3 regions of the Vibrio parahaemolyticus genome follow, and region 3 is predicted to be linked to each of the others. Evidence: predicted binding sites of a transcription regulator. Region 3 holds the regulator's gene; each other region holds the start of a gene.

What was found. Region 3 encodes CRP, which controls carbon source genes, mostly activating them, when cyclic AMP is high. Its sites were predicted from a motif close to TGTGANNNNNNTCACA; they were not measured.
Positions count from the first base shown of each region.
Region 1: a site for CRP is predicted at 4,190-4,205, ahead of cytR (DNA-binding transcriptional regulator CytR). Genes of this name have one in related genera too.
Region 2: a site for CRP is predicted at 5,502-5,517, ahead of udp (uridine phosphorylase). Genes of this name have one in related genera too.

Region 1 covers NZ_UHIL01000001.1:485,122-492,582, reverse strand. Annotated here, with positions in the region: gene rplD (50S ribosomal protein L4) at 1-4, opposite strand, end outside; gene rplC (50S ribosomal protein L3) at 22-651, opposite strand; gene rpsJ (30S ribosomal protein S10) at 666-977, opposite strand; gene rpmE (50S ribosomal protein L31) at 1,435-1,656, opposite strand; gene priA (primosomal protein N') at 1,951-4,155, shown strand; gene cytR (DNA-binding transcriptional regulator CytR) at 4,449-5,495, shown strand; gene ftsN (cell division protein FtsN) at 5,672-6,217, shown strand; gene hslV (ATP-dependent protease subunit HslV) at 6,382-6,933, shown strand; gene hslU (ATP-dependent protease ATPase subunit HslU) at 6,957-7,461, shown strand, end outside.
Region 2 covers NZ_UHIL01000001.1:1,195,730-1,203,190, reverse strand. Annotated here, with positions in the region: gene DYB02_RS06180 (COG3014 family protein) at 1-489, opposite strand, end outside; gene hinT (purine nucleoside phosphoramidase) at 564-914, opposite strand; gene DYB02_RS06170 (methyl-accepting chemotaxis protein) at 1,151-3,142, shown strand; gene DYB02_RS06165 (DUF1887 family protein) at 3,296-4,456, shown strand; gene udp (uridine phosphorylase) at 4,648-5,406, opposite strand; gene DYB02_RS06150 (zinc/cadmium/mercury/lead-transporting ATPase) at 5,717-7,461, opposite strand, start outside.
Region 3 covers NZ_UHIL01000001.1:3,036,257-3,043,717, forward strand. Annotated here, with positions in the region: gene DYB02_RS15555 (TIGR02444 family protein) at 1-384, shown strand, start outside; gene DYB02_RS15560 (hydrolase) at 471-1,478, shown strand; gene DYB02_RS15565 (YheU family protein) at 1,512-1,724, shown strand; gene DYB02_RS15570 (phosphoribulokinase) at 1,850-2,719, shown strand; gene crp (cAMP-activated global transcriptional regulator CRP) at 2,960-3,592, shown strand; gene DYB02_RS15580 (DUF1338 domain-containing protein) at 3,749-4,540, opposite strand; gene astD (succinylglutamate-semialdehyde dehydrogenase) at 4,790-6,247, opposite strand; gene astA (arginine N-succinyltransferase) at 6,276-7,295, opposite strand; gene DYB02_RS15595 (aspartate aminotransferase family protein) at 7,405-7,461, opposite strand, start outside.

The DNA of each region.
Region 1 (7,461 bases), 2.6 Mb from region 3:
CCATTACTTACTCCTGAGACGTTATGCTTTAACAGCTGGTTTAACGATCACGTTGCCGCCAGTTGCGCCTGGGACTGCACCTTTAATAAGAAGCAGGTTGCGCTCAGCGTCAACACGTACGATCTCTAGGTTTTGAGTCGTTACACGCTCAGCACCCATGTGACCTGCCATTTTCTTGCCTTTAAATACGCGACCTGGAGTCTGACATTGACCGATAGAACCAGGAGCACGGTGAGACAATGAGTTACCGTGAGTCATATCTTGAGTACGGAAGTTCCAACGCTTAACAGCGCCTTGGAAACCTTTACCCTTAGATGTACCAGTAACGTCTACTTTCTTAGTTTCGTTGAATAGTTCAACAGTTAGTTCAGCACCAACTTCGAACTCTTCGCCGTTTTCTAAACGGAATTCCCAAAGACCGCGACCAGCTTCAACGCCAGCTTTAGCAAAGTGACCTGCTTCAGCTTTGTTTACGCGGTTAGCTTTCTTAGAACCAGCTGTAACCTGAATTGCAGCGTAGCCATCAGTTTCAAGAGTTTTCACTTGAGAAACACGGTTAGCTTCAACTTCAACAACAGTTACTGGGATAGAAACGCCTTCTTCAGTAAATACGCGGGTCATGCCCACTTTACGACCGATTAGACCAATCATACTTCTAATCTCCCTTAACCTAGGCTAATTTGAACGTCAACGCCCGCAGCAAGGTCTAGACGCATTAGAGCATCAACAGTTTTGTCTGTTGGCTCAACGATGTCGATTAGACGCTTGTGAGTACGGATTTCGTACTGGTCACGTGCTTTCTTGTTAACGTGTGGAGAGATAAGAACTGTGAAACGCTCTTTACGAGTTGGTAGTGGGATTGGACCACGAACCTGTGCGCCAGTGCGCTTAGCTGTTTCAACGATTTCCGCTGTAGAAGCATCGATTAGTTTGTAATCGAAAGCTTTTAGGCGGATACGGATACGTTGGTTCTGCATGAGACAGAGCTCCAATTTTAAAAATTACACAAACAATATCGCCACTCAAACTCGTCAAGACGAGAGAATGCCGATTGATTTATGTGAAACCGTAGCATCCAAGATTAGGACGCATTGTCAGTTAATTTTCGATTAACAATCCCTACGTGCCAAAGTCACCTTTGGGGATAGTTTTTCCGAAGAAAAGATAGCTAATTGTATTAACCGCGAACATAAGCTGAGTCTACATTACCTAACAGTCCTAGAAGGAAGTTAGCTCCTCACTGCTCATTGGTTCACAACTGGCTTAACCAGTGCGACGCATTATACAGATCACACTTTAGGTTGCAAGGGCTGAATGAAAAATAATCGAAACTATTTTTAACTTGCTGTTTTATGGTCACCTGCACAATGGGCCATAAACAAAAAGGACGCCGAAGCGTCCTTTTCTAAACTGTAATCGTAATAGCAGTTGCTATTATTTCTTACCGCTTGATAGTGCACCGAAACGCTTGTTGAAGCGATCAACACGGCCGCCTGTATCAACGATACGTTGCTTACCAGTGTAGAATGGGTGACACTTGTCACATACGTCTAGGTGGATAGACTCTTTACCTAGAGTAGAGTTGAACTCGAAAGAGTTGCCGCAAGAACAAGTAGCGTTTACTGCTTTGTATTCTGGGTGGATACCAGCTTTCATGGGATAACCTCAATAGTAGGCCGTGTCGCTATACGAATCTAAGCCGCACACCACACGCAATTAATAATAAAATGGGATACCGCACCAACCAGTTGCTGAAGCCATATCTCAAGGCGCGATATAGTAATGAATCCCCTAGATAGGATCAATACGTATGGCAATTTTTTCGCCACTTTTTTCACCAATCCGGTGATATTAGTATATTTCCGAACACACTCCGTAGGTTGACTCGTATTCCTGGGACGATTTTAATAAACTCTACAGTCCTTTCTTCTTTTATATAGCTATGAATCTATGCGTCCATCCATTGCTAGAGTGGCACTGCCCGTACCTCTCGACAAACAATTTGACTATGCCATCCCAGGACACCTGTTTCCTATCATTGGCGGGCGCGTATCCGTACCTTTTGGACGTCAAACGTTAGTTGGCATCGTCACCGCGATGGTTAATCACTCGGATTTCCCCAAAGATCAACTCAAGCCAATCAAAGCAGTTCTTGATTCTCAGCCGGTATGGCCTGAAAAGCTTTATTCGTTGCTGATTTGGTGCAGCCAGTTCTACCAATACCCACTTGGAGATACGCTACACAATGCGATGCCAGCAGCTCTGCGTAAAGGAAAGCCTGCAGATTTTGCGACGCTACAAGAGTGGCAAATTACCGAATCCGGTAAAGACAAGCTGATGCAAGGGCTTGATCGTCGAGCGATCAAACAACAGAAGGTCTTGCAAATGTTGGTTAACGGCGCTTTGCCTCACCAGGAATTTGTCGACCAAGAGATAACCTCAACTGTACTAAAGTCTTTAGAAGATAAAGGCTGGATTGAACGTATCGAGAAGAAGCCTGCAATCACCCAGTGGGGACAGCACGTTGAATGCGACGTCGAGAAGCCAAAGCTCAACCACGAACAAGCGCTAGCTATTGCGAGCGTAAATAGCCAAACAGGTTTTGCCTGCTATTTATTAGAAGGCGTCACGGGCTCAGGTAAGACAGAAGTGTACCTCAACCTGATCAAGCCGGTCTTAGAGAAAGGTAAACAAGCCTTGGTTTTAGTACCAGAGATTGGCTTAACACCACAAACCATCAACCGCTTTAAACGCCGTTTTAATGTGCCAGTTGACGTTATCCACTCCGGATTAAACGAGACGGAACGTCTGAATGCGTGGCTTTCTGCACGCGACAAAGCGGCCGGAATCATTATCGGCACACGATCTGCCCTACTCGCGCCTTTTGCTGATCTCGGGATTATCATTGTGGACGAGGAACATGACACCTCTTACAAACAGCAAGATAGCTTGCGTTATCATGCACGCGATGTTGCTGTAATGCGCGCCCATAAAGAACAAGTTCCGATTGTTCTGGGCTCAGCTACACCTGCACTGGAGACATTGCACAATGCCTTGTCAGGCAAGTATCACCATTTAACCCTGACCCAACGCGCAGGCTCTGCGGTTCCTACTTCTAATAAAGTGCTCGACGTCAAAGGTCAGTATTTAGAAAGTGGTTTATCTGCCCCATTGATTGCGGAAATGCGCAAACACCTTAAAGCAGGCAATCAGGTGATGCTGTTTCTTAACCGTCGTGGTTTCTCCCCTGCTCTCATGTGCCATGAATGTGGTTGGATTGCCGAATGCAAACGTTGTGATGCTTATTACACCTTCCACCAATACAGCAATGAGATTCGCTGCCACCATTGTGGCTCGCAGCAACCAGTGATTCATCAGTGTCAGGGCTGTGGTTCAACTCAACTGGTTACCGTTGGTGTCGGTACCGAACAGTTAGAACAACAATTGGCACAACTGTTCCCCGAATACAAAGCCATCCGTATCGACAGAGATAGCACGCGCCGCAAAGGCAGTTTAGAAGATGCGCTGGACTCCATCCGCAAGGGTGAATATCAAATTTTAATTGGCACTCAAATGTTAGCTAAGGGACACCATTTCCCCAATGTAACGCTCGTTGCCTTGCTAGATGTTGATGGCTCTCTATATAGTAGCGACTTCCGCGCCTCCGAAAGATTAGCGCAGTTATTCATTCAAGTCGCAGGGCGAGCCGGACGTGCAAGTAAGCCGGGGGAAGTGGTTTTACAGACTCACCATCCTGAGCACAGTTTGTTGCAAGCCTTATTGGAAAAAGACTACCGACACTTCGCTATGACGGCATTAGAGGAACGTAAACTGGCGCAGTTGCCACCGTACAGTTTCCTGACTCTATTTAAAGCCGAAGCGAATAAGAGCGAGATCGTAGAAGACTTTCTGCGCCAAGTTCGCTTTACCTTAGAATCACACCCTTTGTTTGACGACACCTGCATGGTGCTTGGTCCAACACCATCGCCTCTCGCCAAACGCGCAGGCAAATACCGTTGGCAGCTGTTACTCCAAACCCAGCACCGTTCATTAATGCAAAAGTTATTAACCAGTGCCAAACCTGCTATTGAGTTGTTGCCTAATGCCAAAAAAGTTCGCTGGAATTTAGACATAGAACCACAAGATCTCAGCTAGCAAACGTTTAACTATGTAATGAATTACCTTTTAATGTGATGAGACTCACATCAAGATTGCAATTTTTGTTAAACAGACCGTAACTTTCCCGATAGAAATGAATAGACTATCCAAATTAGCAAAGTCTAAAGTGGGTTTACCCCATAGGCTTAGATTAAAACAATGACTATTCCCAAAATTTGAAGCAGTAGCCAAGCGATGCTTTATCGCCTACTCCCTAAAAATAACCACTAACAACGTGATTAGATAGGCACTGATTACCAGTGATAAAAACCTACGACTTCTGACAGGGAATAACGTCATCTTGGCAAAAATTTGAGAGGTTAAACACTATGGCGACAATGAAGGATGTTGCCCAGCTTGCGGGAGTGTCGACAGCTACGGTATCTCGAGCATTAATGAATCCAGAAAAAGTCTCTTCTTCAACAAGAAAAAGAGTCGAAGATGCCGTCCTTGAAGCGGGCTATTCTCCAAATTCATTAGCGCGTAATCTACGTAGAAACGAATCAAAAACGATTGTTACCATCGTTCCTGACATCTGTGATCCTTACTTTTCTGAAATCATTCGTGGTATCGAAGACGCAGCTATGGAACATGGCTACCTCGTACTGCTCGGTGACAGCGGCCAGCAGAAAAAGCGTGAAAGCTCGTTTGTGAATCTAGTGTTCACCAAACAAGCCGATGGCATGTTACTGCTTGGTACCGACCTGCCATTTGATGTCAGCAAGCCAGAACAGAAAAACCTGCCACCAATGGTCATGGCTTGTGAGTTTGCGCCAGAGCTAGAATTACCAACCGTGCACATTGACAACCTAACGTCTGCTTTTGAAGCGGTCAATTACCTAACTCAACTTGGCCATAAACGCATAGCACAAATTTCAGGGCCAGACACAGCGGTATTGTGCCAGTTCCGCCAGCAAGGTTATCAACAAGCCTTGCGTCGCGCGGGGATTAGTAAAGACCCACAATACAGTGTTATCACTGAGTTTTCTTTTGACGGCGGCGCGAAAGCTGTACGTAAGTTGCTAGAACTTCCAGAGCCACCAACTGCGATTTTCTGCCACTGCGACACCATGGCAATCGGCGCAATCCAAGAAGCCAAACGACTCGGTCTGCGCGTTCCGCAAGATTTGTCAGTGGTTGGTTTCGATGATATCAACTTTGCTCAATACTGCGATCCACCGTTAACAACCATTTCTCAACCTCGTTATGAAATTGGCCGCCAAGCGATGCTTATGATGCTCGAACTCCTTAAAGGCCATGACGTTCATTCAGGTTCACGCTTACTAGAAACTAAGCTTGTTGTCCGTGGTAGCGCAGCGCCACCGCAACGCGCCTAAGCGCTCGGTAGTCCAACGCGACCTATCATGTAAACTAACGATAAGCGGTGCCCATTGGTGCCGCTTTTTGTCTTCTCTATCTGATACGTAGCTATCAAGATTACATCAATAGGGTGTTTTCTCGACCCGTTCTGGATTAACATATTTGGAAGAATCCTTGATGACCAGAAGTAACCGTGGCAAACAGAGATTATGTGAGACGGGGGCGAGGCGCTCCAAAAAAGTCGACAAAAAAACAACCTCCCAAAAGAAAACCTTGGCGTAGTGGTCTACTTGCAATCTTGCTTGTGGGCGGTTTTGGCTATGGTCTGTATTTATTAAGTAACGACCCAGAACCGAAACCACCCGTGGTGCAACAACCTACCACGACCGTCAGTAAGCCAAAGCCGAAAAAGGATTTGCCACCACCACCTGAAGAGAAGTGGGAATACGTCGAATCTTTACCCAAGCGAGAAGTGGAAGTCGTCGCTAAAGAAATCGAAGTATCTAAAATCCCATACGTAATGCAGTGTGGCGCTTACAAAACCCAAGCGCAGGCCGAAGAGCGAAAGCTGGCTATTGCTTTCCAAGGTCTTTCGAGCAAAATTCGTAAGAAAGAAGGCAGCTCTTGGTATCGTGTTGTACTTGGCCCGTACAAGTTCAAACGCGATGCAGAGAAAGATCGCCACAAGTTGCAACGCGCGAAAATCGAACCGTGCGCAATTTGGAAAGAAAACTTCTAATCTCACAAAGACCAACCGCATTCGCTGTTGGTCTTTTTTATTCCTCGCGTGTTATTGGCATCATCAGCGTTAGCAAATGTGAAAAACGCCCTCCCCTTGAATCCCAAGTTCCTCTCCCCCATATACTGAATTAAATCCAAAGAGAAATAATTAAGAGGTCGACTGTGACTACCATTGTATCTGTACGTCGAAATAACAAAGTCGTCATCGCGGGTGATGGCCAAGTATCTCTAGGCAATACCGTCATGAAAGGTAACGCGCGCAAAGTTCGCCGCCTATACAACAATAAAGTGCTTGCTGGCTTTGCTGGCGGTACAGCGGACGCCTTCACCCTATTTGAACGCTTTGAAAGCAAACTGCAAATGCACCAGGGCCATCTGACGAAAGCAGCCGTAGAACTGGCAAAAGACTGGCGCAGCGACCGAGCTCTTCGCAAATTAGAAGCGTTACTTGCTGTTGCAGACGAAACAGCATCACTCATCATCACTGGTAACGGCGATGTCGTTCAGCCAGAAAATGATTTGATTGCAATTGGTTCTGGTGGTGCATACGCACAAGCAGCCGCAACTGCACTTTTAGAAAATACTGACTTAGATGCACGTGAAATCGCGGAAAAGGCACTGAACATCGCTGGTGATATCTGTGTATTCACCAACCATCACCACACCGTAGAAGAGCTAGACTCAACTGCAGAGCCTGAAACCCCAGCCGCGTAATCGTAACGAAGTAAGGAAAGAATATGTCTGAAATGACCCCTCGCGAAATCGTTCATGAACTGAACCGTCACATCATTGGTCAAGACAAAGCAAAACGTTCGGTTGCGATTGCCCTTCGTAACCGCTGGCGCCGCATGCAGCTAGAAGAAAGCTTGCGCGTCGAAGTCACACCGAAGAACATTCTGATGATTGGTCCAACTGGTGTTGGTAAGACAGAGATCGCTCGTCGTCTTGCTAAACTAGCCAATGCGCCATTCATCAAAGTCGAAGCAACAAAGTTCACCGAAGTGGGCTATGTTGGTAAAGAAGTCGAAACCATCATTCGTGACCTGACTGATGTCGCTGTGAAGATGACCCACCAACAAGCGATGGAAAAAGTAAAATTCCGCGCGGAAGAGCAAGCTGAAGAGCGCATTCTAGATGCACTACTGCCACCAGCACGCGATAGCTGGGGTCAAGTCGAGCAGAAAGAAGACACCTCAAACACTCGCCAAATCTTCCGTAAAAAACTGCGTGAAGGTCAGCTAG
Region 2 (7,461 bases), 1.8 Mb from region 3:
CGCTTCCTGAACTTGGTTAGCACGACGAACTTCGACGAGTGCGCCTTCTAAATCATTTTTTTGTAGATAGTTCAGACCAAGGTATAAATGCAAAAAGCCGAGTTCATAGTCTGCAGGTTGGTATTCGTTAAGATTGTCGTTTACAGCAAGTGAACCTACGCTCGTCGCTGTTTCAGAAACAGAAATGGTTGCTCGGTCTTGTTGAACACGTACCGCGCGGTCGCTCTCTTCGAGAGCTTTGAGGCTGGTTGGATAATCTTTCGCAAGGAATGAAATACGACCCTTTTCGAAATTGCCAAGGATCTCGCCACCGACGTCGCTCGATTGGAGTTGCTCAGCGTTGGCATAATTGCCAGCAACAACTGCCTGATAAACTTCTTGATTCTGGTCGCTGTAGTGGCTAAACAAATTGCCCGCAGACAAATTAGCGCAGCCAGACGCCATCAAGACCCAGCTAATTAGTCCAAACAGCTTCACACCTAATTTCACATTTATCTCCGCAAATGTGTGCTCAGAAAAGAATATAAATAGGGTGGCATAGGCACCACCCTTTTCAAATTAGCTTAGCTCAATACCATTGGACCTAAAGGACGACCGCCTAGTAGGTGCATGTGGATATGGTAAACCTCTTGGCCACCATGAGGGTTGCAATTAAGGATCAAACGGTAACCGTCTTCAGCAATACCTTCTTCTTTCGCAAGCTTCTTCGCCACAGTGAATAGGCGTCCCATCATTGCTTCGTCTTCTGCTTCCACGTCGTTCGTTGTCGGAATCAACTTGTTCGGGATGATAAGAATGTGGCTTGGCGCGCGAGGGTTAATATCGCGAAACGCGGTCACTAAATCATCTTGGTAAAGAATGTCTGCTGGGATTTCCTTACGAATAATTTTACTAAAGATAGTTTCTTCCGCCATGGGGACTCCATTTTATAAAGGTGTGTAACCCATTTAGTATGCTCCAACCCAAAGCTGAGCTCAATAAAAAACAGTGTTCACTTAACATTATCAATCTAATGCTAATAAACGAAGCTTTTTTTGTCGTATGCGTCATAAAACGTGCGTCACGAACTCAATACAATCCAATGAATTTTGTTACTTTTTTAAGACAATTCTTATTTATGTTGTCTATTTTTGGGAGAGGAAGCTCACTTATGCGAGGTTCAGTTATTAAAAGGATGTATGCGGGCTTTGCGCTGATCATCATCCTGTTTGCTGTCACAATTGCCATTATGATGGGGGGAATGCATGATATTCACGGTAAATTTGAAACCGTCTCTAAATCATCGTTGCCCCTTGTATCGTTATCTAACCAAACCAGTGTGGAACTGCTTTCTGCCGACAAGTCTTTTAAAGATTTTCTGACCACTGAGAATAAACAGCGCATGGAAGAAATGCGTCAGGAGTTTGCGAGATCTCAACAACGTTTTGAATCCACTTTGGCGCAGCTCGAATCAGCAAGCCAGATCTACCCTTCTCTTGCCGAACCTTTTTCTCAACTGAAGACACTAGAGCAAAGCTACTTTACCGAAGCGCTCGAAGCAATGGACAACTATGAAGCAATGTTTTCAGCACAAGAAGAAGTGCAGAAGTCATCGCGCCGCTTTCAAAAACTCAACACTGAACTTTCTGTTGGCCTGAAAGAATACGTTGCAGACCAATCGAGTATTTCAGTGAAAGTTATGGCGAAAAGCTACTTCATCAAACTCAAAGATGCCGAAGTGATCACCTCTGATGCGCTGGCTAGCTCCAATCCTGAGTTTGTTACGCAAGCGGTAACGAAAAACCGTAAAGCAGTAACGCATTTGAACTACGCATTCCGTGGGTTGGTCACTCAACTTCCTGAGCTAGAAAAAGCTTTTGGCGAATCCGTAGAACAATTTACCCGTGACGTAGGTATGCGTGGTGGTGTGCTAGACCAACACAACAACTACCTCAACGCTCGCGCAGCTCTGTACGACAACATTGCGAACTTAGCTAACAAAGTCGATTCTACGATGGCTATCCTTGAGCAATTTACAACGACAGCAACAGACAAACTAAACGAATCTCTTGATGATGCCGGTGACATTTACTCTGCTGGCGTGACGAAAGCGATTGTGATTGGTGTAGTTGTGGTTTTGTTTGCGGCGGCTATCGGCTATCACATCGCGCAAAGTGTGCGTGAGCCATTAACACGTATTCTCAATGCGCTAGAGAGCCTGACTAAAGGCGATATGACGCAACGTATTGATATTCGCTTTAACAACGAGTTCAGCCGCGTTAGTGGCCATATCAACACGTTAGCGGACAGCTTGCACGACATTCTAGTGAAGCTAAATGAAGCATCAGAAAACTTAGCCTCGACCGCGACAACCAACGAACGAACGTCTTCTCAAGCGCAATCTAAGCTGAATGCACAACGTGAGCAGACCGCCAACGTGGCAACGGCTATGACCGAGATGTCTCACTCGGTTCAAGAAGTTGCGCAAAGCGCTCAAGGCTCTTTGGAAATGGTTCAACGTGTTGAGTCTGCATCCGAAGAAGGCCGAAATGTCATGAGTAGTAACATTTCGACTATCAATCAGCTAGAAACGCGCCTTCACGAGTCTGTGTCTGCCGTTTCTGAACTGCAAAAGATGAGTGGTCAAATTGGCTCAATTTTGGATGTCATCCGCAACATTGCTGAGCAAACCAACTTGTTGGCTCTCAATGCCGCGATTGAAGCAGCACGTGCAGGAGAGCAAGGACGCGGATTTGCCGTGGTAGCCGATGAGGTGCGTGTGCTGGCATCAAAAACCACACAATCCACCACAGAAATCGAATCGATGATCAGCAATCTGCAATCGAGCTCTCAGTCAGCCAACCAAGTGATTCAAAGCTGCATGAGTGATATGGAAATGTCGGTTGAGCAAGCCTCGAAAGCGAACAGTTCAATGGAAGAGATCCAAGCACTCATTATCGAAATCAGCCAAATGAGTACGCACATTTCTCAAGCGGCAGCAGAGCAAAGCGAAACCTCAGCAGATATTGCGCGCAATATTGAAGACATCAACAATATTGCGGATGAAAGTTACCACGCGATGTCGAGCATCACTCATACGAGTGAATCTCTCACTCAGCTTGCTCATCAGCAAAATGAATTAGTCCATCGCTTTAAATTGTAAATTTTTATGCAATAGTTGCTGCAACCAGCTGTATAAGGGCGACTTTTTATGAAGTCGCCCTTGTTTTTTCTCGGCCTTGTCTACATATGGGTAATATGGCCTGCTCATCCCTTGCACTTCTCTTTTCGAGCGGCCACACAAAAAGGAAAATCTATGGCTGTTCATGTTGGTATTATCGACCAAGACCCAGTGAGATTGGTCACTCCTCTATTGGATAATCGCACTTTAAGCACACATATCGTATTCATTGGTGACAAAACACAGGTAGATATGTTTGACCGACTGAGTAGCGTGTTAGAGCAGCGAGAGATTACTTCTGAATTTTTTGAAATTCCGTCGGCTGTCAATACAACCCTGATTAAACAATCGATTCAAAAGCTCGCGAAAGATCTTCACGACCGTGGAGAAGACGTCAAACTGAACGCAAGCTGTGGCCTTCGTCATCGATTGTTGTCGGTTTACGAGGTTTTCCGTACTTATTGCTGGCCTATCTTCGTAGTTGAACCAAACAGTGACAAACTTTGCTGGCTTTACCCAGATGGCAAAGAAGATACGCAAGTTGAAGACCACATTACTATCTCCGACTACCTAACCATTTTCGGTGCGCGCGGCGAGTTCCACCACGTAGACCTTCCTCCTCTTCTTGATCAAAAACTGTATGAGCTTGGCGAACGCTGGGCGTCAAATGCGCTTGAATTGGGCCCAGGCTTGGCGACACTTAACTACCTTGCGACAACCTGCCGTAAGGAACAGAAGCTGGATGTGGAGCTCTCAGAGAAGCAACAAGGCTACCGTGAACTCAACATGCTGCTGTCGGATCTTGTCGAAGCACAGATCGCGACTTACGAAAATGGCATTTTGACCTTCGCGAACGAAGACGCACGTCGATTCTCTAACGGCGAATGGTTGGAGACCCTGGTTCACAGCACTGTGAAGCAAATCCAAGACACCATGCCAACGATTCAAGACCGCTCTTTGAATGTTCAGGTTTATCGTAAGCTGGGTGAAAGTGAAGTACGTAACGAGCTAGACGTAGCAACGGTTGTAAATAACAAGCTGCACATCATTGAGTGTAAAACAAAAGGCATGCGCGATGATGGTGACGATACGCTGTACAAGCTGGAATCTTTGCGTGACCTGCTAGGTGGTCTACAAGCTCGCGCTATGCTGGTGAGCTTCCGCCCTCTTCGTCACAATGATATTACTCGTGCAGAGGATCTTGGCCTTGCGCTTATCGGCCCTGAAGAGCTGAAAGATCTCAAAACGCATCTTGCGAAATGGTTTGAAGCCGCTGGCGGTTCTGACGAAATTTAGTCGCCCTCTAAAACCACGAAAGCAGCTCACTGGAGCTGCTTTTTTAATGCCTGTTTTTAGTGCCTATCCTAGCTTCAATCACTTTGCGTTTCAGAATCTAGAAAATCGCACCTTGAACAAGGCACATAGAAAAACCCAGAGGCAAGCCTCTGGGTTTTTCTGTTTGTTTAAATGCCAACTAAAGTGAGCGCTTAAAGCATTTTACGTGCTGCTTCTACTACAACTTTAATTGAGCGAGCTTCCGTTTCTTTCAGTGTTGAATGATCTGGAATCTCTTTTTGTGTACGGTTAATGATTACACCCGCCACACAACCTGCTTTCAGGCCAGAGCTTGCACACATGGTAAGTAGCGTTGCTGATTCCATTTCGAAGTTCAGCACGCCCATGTCTTGCCACTCTTTCATAGAGCCTTGGAAACGCTTCACAACACGACCAGTGAATGTGTCGTAACGCTCTTGACCTGGGTAGAAAGTGTCACTTGAAGCAGTCACACCCATATGAACTGTTGCACCAGATTCTTCAACTGCTGCTTTCATCGCGGTTGCAACATCAAAGTCTGCAACTGCTGGGAATTCCATTGGAGCGAAGTGTAGGCTTGCACCATCTAGACGAACAGAACCCGTTGTCACGATCATATCGCCTACGTTTACGTGTGGTTGAATTGCACCAGTCGTACCTACACGTAGGAATGTGCGAACACCAAGCTGTGCTAGCTCTTCTACTGCGATAGAGGTAGATGGACCACCGATACCTGTTGAACAAACCACAACTGGCTTACCGTCTAGTTCTGCGCGGTAAAGCGTGTATTCGCGGTGACTTGCTAGGAATACAGGGTTTTCCATTTGTTCTGCGATTTTTTGAACACGCGCTGGATCACCTGGAATGATGGCTAGAGTTGCACCATTAAGATCAGCTTCAGTAACACCTAAATGGAATACAGCTTGAGACATATGTCGCTCCTTATTGTGGCTTATTTTGTAAACAATAAGCTCATTAGTAAGTTGTTGGGTACAGGAGCACTGTAGCGAACCTTGCATCAACATAGAGTGATCACAATCACATTGATAAAATGTAATAAATCTACAATTTCAAATTAAAACGGTTTTGATCACATTATTCGGGCAAACTTATCATTTCGTTGCATAACAACAAGTCCGACGGCTCAGATTGCATTCACAAAACTTATAGTGCTCACAGAAACATAAAAACCCGAGACGAGAAACGCCTCGGGTTAAATATAGAGCAACTTTGAGAATAGCGTTATTGCACTTGTTTAGATTCAAACCGCAGAAGTCGTAGCGCATTGAGTGTCACTAACGCAGTCGCCCCACTGTCTGCCAAGACCGCAACCCAAAGCCCAGTGATACCCAATAAACTGGTGACTAAGAACACGCCTTTTAAGCCAAGCGCCAATGCCACGTTTTGACGAATGTTGTTTAGCGTCGCACGTGATAATTCAATCATTGCTGGCAATTCAACCAAGCGGTTGTGCGTTAGTGCCGCATCAGCAGTTTCTAATGCGACGTCAGTACCTCCGCCCATCGCGATACCAATGCTAGACGCTTTCATCGCAGGTGCGTCGTTAATACCATCACCAACCATCGCAACCGTGTGCTCAGTAGAAAGTTGTTCCACATAACGCACTTTATCGGCAGGCAACAAGCTCGCTTTGTAATCCAAACCAATTTGATGGGCTATCGCTTCCGCACTGCGTGGGTTGTCCCCCGTCAACATCACAGAACTCACGCCAAACATTTTCAACGTGGCGATTGCCTGTTGAGCATCTTGACGAAGAGTATCTTGCCACGCGATCACGCCAATAACTTCGTAATCGTGACGAACGATAACCACGGTTTTGCCTTGTTCTTCCAGTTCAATAACACGTTGTTCAACTTTCGAAGAAACAGGGAAGTCCGCTTTTGATGGCGCAATAACTTGCACTAATTTACCGTTCACCAAACCTGTTACACCAGAGCCGACTTGAGCAGTTTTATCACTTGCCTCAGGAATCGAAACGCCTTGTTCTTCAGCCCGCTTCACTAATGAAACCGCTAAAGGATGGCTTGACCCCATCTCGATAGAAGCCGTTAAACTCAGTAGTGTTTCTTCTGTTACATCATAAGTCACCACGTCCGTTACTTGCGGTTTACCTTGTGTCAACGTACCTGTTTTATCAAACGCGACCGACTCCACTTTGCCAAGCAACTCAAGCGCTGCCCCACCTTTGATCAATGCACCACGGCGTGCCGCAGCAGCCAGACCCGACGTAATCGCAGCAGGCGTTGAAATAACCAAGGCACAAGGACAAGCGATTAAGAGCAATGCTAAACCACGGTACACCCATGTTTCCCAAGGTTGAGCGAACAGTAATGGTGGCGTAACGATGACAGCAAGAGACACCAGCATCATAAGTGGCGTGTACCAGCGACTGAATTTATCGAGGAATCGTTCTAACGGCGCTTTGCGCGATTCAGCTTCTTCAATCAAATGAAGGATGCGGTCAATGGCATTTTCACCTTGGCGGGAGGTCACTTGCACCTGCACTACTTTATCGACTACCACCGCCCCCGCCATGATTTTCCCGCCCTCTTCATGCTCAACAGGAACTGATTCACCGGTCAATGCACTTTCATCAAAGCTGGCTAACGTCGTCATCAATACACCATCAGCAGGCAAACGACCGCCAGGTGCCACTTCAATGACGTCCCCAGGTTGAAGCTGAGACGCTGGCACTTCTTTGCGTACACCATCAATGATCAGCGTGGTGTTTTCTGGCACCAAATCCATTAATGCCTGAACGCCACTTCGAGCTCGTGACGATGCGTATGCTTCTAGCTTTTCACCAATAAGGAAGAGCAATAACACCATCGCGGCTTCTGCGGTTTCACCTAAGTACAACGCACCTAATGCAGCAACACTCATCAGTGTTTCAATGGCAAATGGTGTGCCACCACGAGCCAGTTTGACGGCCTTACGGGCAATAGGATACAAACCCAGCAAACAGG
Region 3 (7,461 bases):
CAAAACAATTACCACGGTAACGTGAATCTATTACTGCTGCTCCGTTGGCTCGACGAGCAGCAGCTTATCTTCCAAGAGAAAGACTGGCACTTAGTCCAAAGCTGTCTTGGCCGTAGTGAAACGCTGCTGCACTCTTTTCGCGACCTGCGACGTCATCTAAAATCCCAAGTGAACGATGCGTTATATCGAGAAAGCCTGCAGTTTGAACTGCAACTCGAAAAGCAACAACAAGCCGATTTGGTCGACTGTATTAACTCACTTACACTGATTAAAAACGATGGCGATCCACTCACGCTCAGATACTGTCGTCAGCTTGGTGGAGAGCATTTGCAACAAGCCTTTGCTATCCCTGTGCCAAACATTCACCCACCAAAACACTCATAACGCTGTAGAATACCTATAATCTTTATAAAGGATTATATTAATAAGTTCTTCAACTGACATGAAGGACCATATAAGAGCAGTTAGGTATGACACAATTTTTCGCAGCCGCCGGGATCAAGAACCCGCACCTTCAGACCCTTTTACCGCGCTTTATTCGTAAAAAAGCGCTGTTTACGCCTATTTGGCAGACGCTGGATACCGACGATGGCGACTTCCTCGATCTCGCTTGGAGTGAAGATCCCACCAAAGAACCCGCGCAGAACAAACCCATCTTCGTTTTGTTTCATGGCTTGGAAGGATGCTTCTACAGCCCGTATGCAAACGGCCTGATGAATGCGTTTGCGAAATCTGGTTGGTTATCGGTGATGATGCATTTTCGTGGCTGTAGCGGCAAACCGAACAAAAAAGCTCGCGCATACCATTCAGGAGAAGTAACGGACGCTCGCTTCTTTTTGGAACACCTCCATCTGCGCTTTCCAAACAATCCAAAAGTCGCCGTCGGCATCTCCCTTGGGGGCAATATGCTGGCGAACTACTTAGCCCAATACAAAGATGACCCGATTTTAAAAGCGGCCACCATCGTCTCTGCACCACTGGATTTGGCGGCTTGTGCCAATCGAATTGAGCAGGGCTTTTCCAAAGTGTATCGCCGTTACCTACTCTCTTCGCTCAAAAGGAATGCTCTACAAAAACATCATTTACTGCATGGCGAATTGGCGCTGTCGTACAACTCCATCAAGCGCGTCACTCGTCTGTACGAATTTGATGACTTGATCACTGCACCTCTGCATGGTTTTAAGGATGCACAAGATTATTACGATCAATGCTCAGGATTGAGCAAGTTACAGCAGATCACCTTGCCAACTTTGATCATCCACGCCAAAGACGACCCGTTCATGACCGAAGAGGTGATCCCCAAATTTGTTCTGCCAGATAACATTGATTACCGTCTGTTTGAGCACGGCGGACACGTTGGTTTTCTGACTGGTACTGCATTAAAACCAAAGTTCTGGTTAGAGGAAGCCCTGCCCGCGTACTACGAAAGTGTCGCGGCAGAGTACCTTTCAGCTGTATCCAAACCGCGAACACAGTAAACTAGCCTTTCATCATAAAAGTTTGAGGTATTTATGATCATTCCTTGGCAAGACATCGCGCCAGAAACACTGGAAAATCTAATTCGTGAGTTCGTGCTACGCGAAGGCACCGACTATGGCGCGGTTGAAATTTCACTGCAAAACAAAATCGATCAAGTGAAGACGCAACTAGAAAAAGGTGAAGCCGTCATCGTGTTCTCAGAACTGCATGAAACGGTTGATATTCAACTCAAAGCAAAGTTTTAGCACGTTCACATTTTTACCGTATCCCACTCGATGACAAGTCGTTGTTACATGCTATAGTGGGTTATCGACCGTGCAGCGGTTCGCTGCTGCACTTTACAGGTACGTAATTTTCGACAAGGTTTGTCATGTCAGCTAAACACCCAATCATTGCGGTTACTGGTTCATCCGGTGCCGGCACAACCACGACGTCTGAAGCATTCCGCAAGATGTTCAATATGATGAACATCAGGCCGGCATGGGTGGAAGGAGACAGCTTCCATCGCTTTACTCGCCCTGAAATGGACATCGAAATTCGCAAAGCCCGCGAGCAAGGCCGACATATCAGTTACTTTGGTCCGCAAGCGAATGACTTCCCGGGATTAGAAGAGTTTTTCCGTAAGTTCGGTCATGACGGCACTGGCAGCGTGCGCCGTTATCTGCATACGTTTGACGAAGCAGTTCCCTACAATCAAATGCCAGGCACATTTACACCATGGCAAGACTTACCTGAAAACAGCGACGTGCTGTTTTATGAAGGGCTGCATGGTGGTGTGGTTGATGGCGATGTTAATGTTGCTCAGCATGTGGACTTCTTAATTGGCATGGTGCCAATTGTAAACTTAGAGTGGATCCAAAAATTCGTGCGCGACACTCGCGATCGCGGCCATTCGCGTGAAGCGGTGATGGACTCAATCGTGCGCTCAATGGACGATTACCTCAATTACATCACTCCGCAGTTTTCTCGTACTCACATCAACTTTCAACGCGTCCCAACCGTCGATACCTCCAACCCGCTTAACGCCAAAGGCATTCCGAGTTTAGATGAAAGCTTTGTGGTGATTCGTCTGCGTGGCATTAAGAATGTCGACTTCCCATATCTGCTGGCCATGATTGATGGCTCATTTATGTCGCGCCACAACACCATTGTTGTGCCAGGCGGCAAAATGAGCTTTGCAATGGAGCTCATAGTTAGGCCTATCCTACAACAGCTGATTGAAACAGGAAAAATTGGCTAAAAACGTAGCGGGCTAGATGTTTACTTTTCATACCGTGATCATGTGCACAGTTTTGCTTACAAAATCTCAATCATGGCACGATTAAAATCAAGAAATCGTTTTCGAAAAAGGATACTATTTCTTACCGAAACACAAGAGAGCTTGCAGCATATAAAAAGTGCTCTTATTCTAGTAAGCCTAATTCAGGCTTAGCTAAAATATGGATAGCGCAAGCGTACCCTGCAGAGGAAGTGAGATATTATGGTTCTAGGTAAACCTCAAACCGACCCAACATTAGAGTGGTTTCTTTCACACTGTCATATTCATAAGTACCCATCAAAGAGCACGCTAATTCACGCAGGTGAAAAAGCTGAAACGTTGTACTACATCGTTAAAGGCTCTGTTGCGGTTCTTATCAAGGACGAAGAAGGTAAGGAAATGATTCTTTCTTACCTAAACCAAGGTGACTTTATTGGTGAACTTGGTCTATTCGAAGAAGACCAAGAGCGTACAGCTTGGGTTCGCGCTAAATCTCCTTGTGAAGTTGCTGAAATTTCTTTCAAGAAATTCCGTCAGCTTATCCAAGTAAACCCAGACATCCTAATGCGTCTTTCTGCGCAGATGGCTCGTCGTCTTCAAGTAACTAGCCAAAAAGTGGGTGACCTAGCGTTCCTAGACGTAACTGGTCGTATCGCTCAGACGCTTCTGAACCTTGCTAAACAACCAGATGCGATGACTCACCCAGACGGCATGCAAATCAAGATCACTCGTCAAGAAATCGGTCAAATCGTTGGCTGTTCTCGTGAGACAGTAGGTCGTATCTTGAAGATGCTAGAAGAGCAGAACCTAATCTCTGCGCACGGTAAAACTATCGTTGTTTACGGTACTCGTTAATCTCAATTTAGAGTGACACGAACAAAATTATAAAAGCCACCAATGGCGACATTGGTGGCTTTTTATTTACCTTGTTATTTACCTTGCAACTCAGTCAAACCCTAGGTCGCAAGAGGCTAACAAACAACAACGTTAGCCCGAGGTATTCCATGGCGTTTAGCCATTAGTACTTTCAAAAATTTTGTCTGCTGATGCTGCAACAAAGCCTGGATACAACTCGCCATTCTCCATTGGGTAACGTTTAGCAAACTCGTAAAAGCCACCTGGGATAATTTCCGAACCTTCTTCGAAGGTCACTGGCACTTTGTCTGCCATCGTCGACGATTGCTCAAGCAACACGTCTGGTGAGCCTTTCACCTCACCGCCCGACTCATTGATCACAAACCCTGCCTGACGAAGATGGTCGTTAACCTGTTTGACTTCATCGTGTTGATTCAGCTGATTCACACTCACCGTAAAGTGATTAGCACCATAACCGTGCGCGGCCAGCCAAGACGCATACTCGCTCTCTTTAGCCAACGTTTGGTAATCAGCAAAGCTTAGATCCCATAAGCGACCGCCATGCAGAAATGCACTGCCCGACAGTTTTTCAGCATCCACTTGCGCAACCAGTTTCGCCACAATATCTTGCAGCTCTGGCGAACACTCTTCGACTTTCAGCTCACTGATGAAGACTTTAGGCTGATTCGGATCTGGGTGCTCATAATGTTTTGCGACCAGTTTTTTGCTCTCAAATACGTAGTCCCCACACGCTTTATAGCCAGCAGCTAAAAACGGTTTCGCCAATGTCTCGATACCTAGCGGTTCAACATTGAAAGTGCGTAAAGCAATATGATCATTAATCAGAGCCTCATCTTCTTGTAGAAGCTGATGCACCTTAGCAGCAGAAGGACAAAGACGTTGGATGTAGTCTTGCCATAGCGATTCAAATAACACATCGGGCGTCATAACGACTCCTTGTTACGAGATGTAGGATTAAGATAAGAGTGTGGTCGCTCGTTCACAGCCCAAAAGCTGTCCAGAATAATGAACGAGCAACCATCAACCTGTGACGGTAAATGTCAGTCAGTCAGTCAAACACGCTTTTTGAGTCTGTGCTCACTTGCCGTGTAATGCCAACGCGTACTACCCAAACCTAAATGATGCGTCAGCACATTGGGCCACGATGCATGGTCGTGACCCTGTTATTGTTGAAACTTAAAGCGTCACGCCAGGGCTCAATGTCGCAGGTAATTCCGTCTCCTGCCCTTCCATGGATGCCATAGGGTAAGCACAGTAATCCGCCGCGTAGTACGCGCTTGGACGAAGGTTGCCTGATGCACCTGGGCCACCAAACGGTGCGTCACCACTTGCGCCCGTCAATTGACGGTTGCGGTTTACGATGCCTGCGCGAATGTGGTCAACAAAGTATTCCCATTCTTGATCGTCTGTTGATACAAGACCTGCCGACAGGCCAAAGCGCGTGTCATTCGCCAGCTCTACGGCTTTATCCAAACCTTCATAGCGCACGACTTGCAGCAGCGGTCCGAAGTATTCTTCATCTGGCAACTCGGCAATGTTAGTCACATCGATGATGCCAGGAGAAACAAACGCCGCCTCTCCTGCTTTCGCTTCAATCAAGCTTTCACCGCCTAGAGATTGCAGGTTTGCTTGCGCATCAAGTATGAACTTCGCCGCAGCCACAGAGATTTGTGGGCCCATAAATGGCGCAGGTTCTGCGAATGGTTGATCCATGCGAATGTTTTTCGTCGCTTCCACCAGCTTAGTGATCAGAGCATCCCCTTTCTCACCAAACGGCACGTATAAACGACGAGCACAAGTACAACGTTGACCAGCACTGATGAATGCCGATTGGATGATGGTGTACACCGTTGCATCCAAATCACCGTAGTTATCAGAGATGACCATCGGGTTGTTGCCGCCCATTTCTAGCGCTAACATCTTGCCTGGTTGACCTGCAAACTGACGATGCAGAATGTGACCCGTGTTCGCACTGCCCGTAAACAGAATGCCATCAATACCTTTCGCATCAGCCAACGCAATACCGGTTTCCTTCGCACCTTGAACAAGGTTGATCACGCCTTTTGGCAAACCCGCTTCTTCCCACAATTTCATAGCTAGCTCGCCAGTCCAAGGCGTTTGCTCAGATGGTTTGAACACAACTGTGTTCCCCGCTAGCAAGGCAGGAACGATGTGGCCATTCGGTAAGTGACCAGGGAAATTATATGGCCCAAACACCGCCATTACGCCAAGAGGGCGATGTCGCAATACAATCTGGTTGCCCGCAGCTTCGCGAGTCGCTTCACCAGTACGGTCATGGTAGGCACGAATAGAAATAGCGATTTTTCCAGCCATTGCAGCCGCTTCTGTGCGCGTTTCCCAAATTGGTTTACCCGTTTCTTTCGCGATCACTTCGGCAATTTTTTCACTGTTTTCTTTCACTTTTTCAGCAAAAGCCAACACAATTGCTTCGCGTTCAGCGAATGGACGTTTTTTCCATTCGACGAACGCAGCACGCGCTGCAGCAACGGCTTGGTCTACTTGTTCCGCCGTTGCACCGTTACCGCGCCAAATTACTTCTTGGTTGTACGGCGACAGAGACACAAACTCTTCACCCTGACCTTGTACCCATTCACCTGCAATCCAATGTGTCATTGTTACTATCCTTAAATTCTGTCGTCTGTTACTGCGGTAGAAGGCGAACGAAATCCCCTTCCTTCACCAAGAGCGCATCAGCTAATTCAGGCGCTAACACAACGCTTTGCGTTTCTGCGTCGTACGCGGCTTTTGCTGCAGCGGCACGGAAGTTCTCGAATGACGAGTTACACATCAAGAAGTCTTGAGTGCTGGTATGCGCTGAGATTTTGACTTGAGCACGGAATGAATGACGTACCGATTCGATATTGCGTAAGTCACATTCAACCGTTGGACCGCCATCGAAGATGTCGACGTAGCCACGGTTGGTAAATCCTTCACGCTCTAGCAGCTTCAGCGCTGGGCGCGTGTTGTCATGCACTTGACCAATCACCGCTTGTGCTTCTGGGCTCAATAGGTTGATGTAAATTGGCAGCTTTGGCATCAAGTCAGCGATAAAGCCTTTCTTGCCGATGCCGGTAAGATAATCTGCAAGTGTGAAATCAATAGAGAAGAAATGCTCTTGTAACCATTGCCAAAATGGAGAATTACCATTCGCATCAGAGACGCCACGCATCTCGGCAAAGATGGTTTTAGAGAAACGCTCTGGGTGCTCCGCCATCATAAGAAAGCGGCACTTAGACATCAGACGGCCATTTAGGCCCTGGCGATATTTTTCGCGTAGGAACAGCGTACAAATCTCACTGTTCCCCGTGTAGTTGTTGCCAAATGTCAGTAGTTTAACGACGTTATTTACGCCGAGTTTTGGCGAAGAGTGAACCACTTTACTGATGTGATATGAGTAGAACGGTACGTCCCAGCCAATAGATGCTTCGATTCCGGTGGTACCCGCAACCTCACCCGATTCAGAGTCAAAACCCACCATTAGGTAGCCTTCGTCACCGGGCTCGGTCACGTCGGGCTTACCAAAGCTGTACTCCGAGTGTTTGATTCGATTGGTTAACAGTTCTTCGTTAACCGGTAGAGATGTAAATCCGTGACCAGACTCCACCGCACAGGTGTGCAGCGCGTCATAATCCGACATCGCGATAGGGCGAACTACTAGCATCAATACTCCCTCCAGATGCAAGAAGATCCTAACTATATTGTAGGAACAATTCCCCCATCAGAGATCCTTGACGGGGGTGTCTGCGTTGACGTTTAAACTGATATCGCGCTTAAACTAAAGTCGCGATAGCTTTATCCAGTTTCGCCAAGCCTTCTTCAATTTCTTG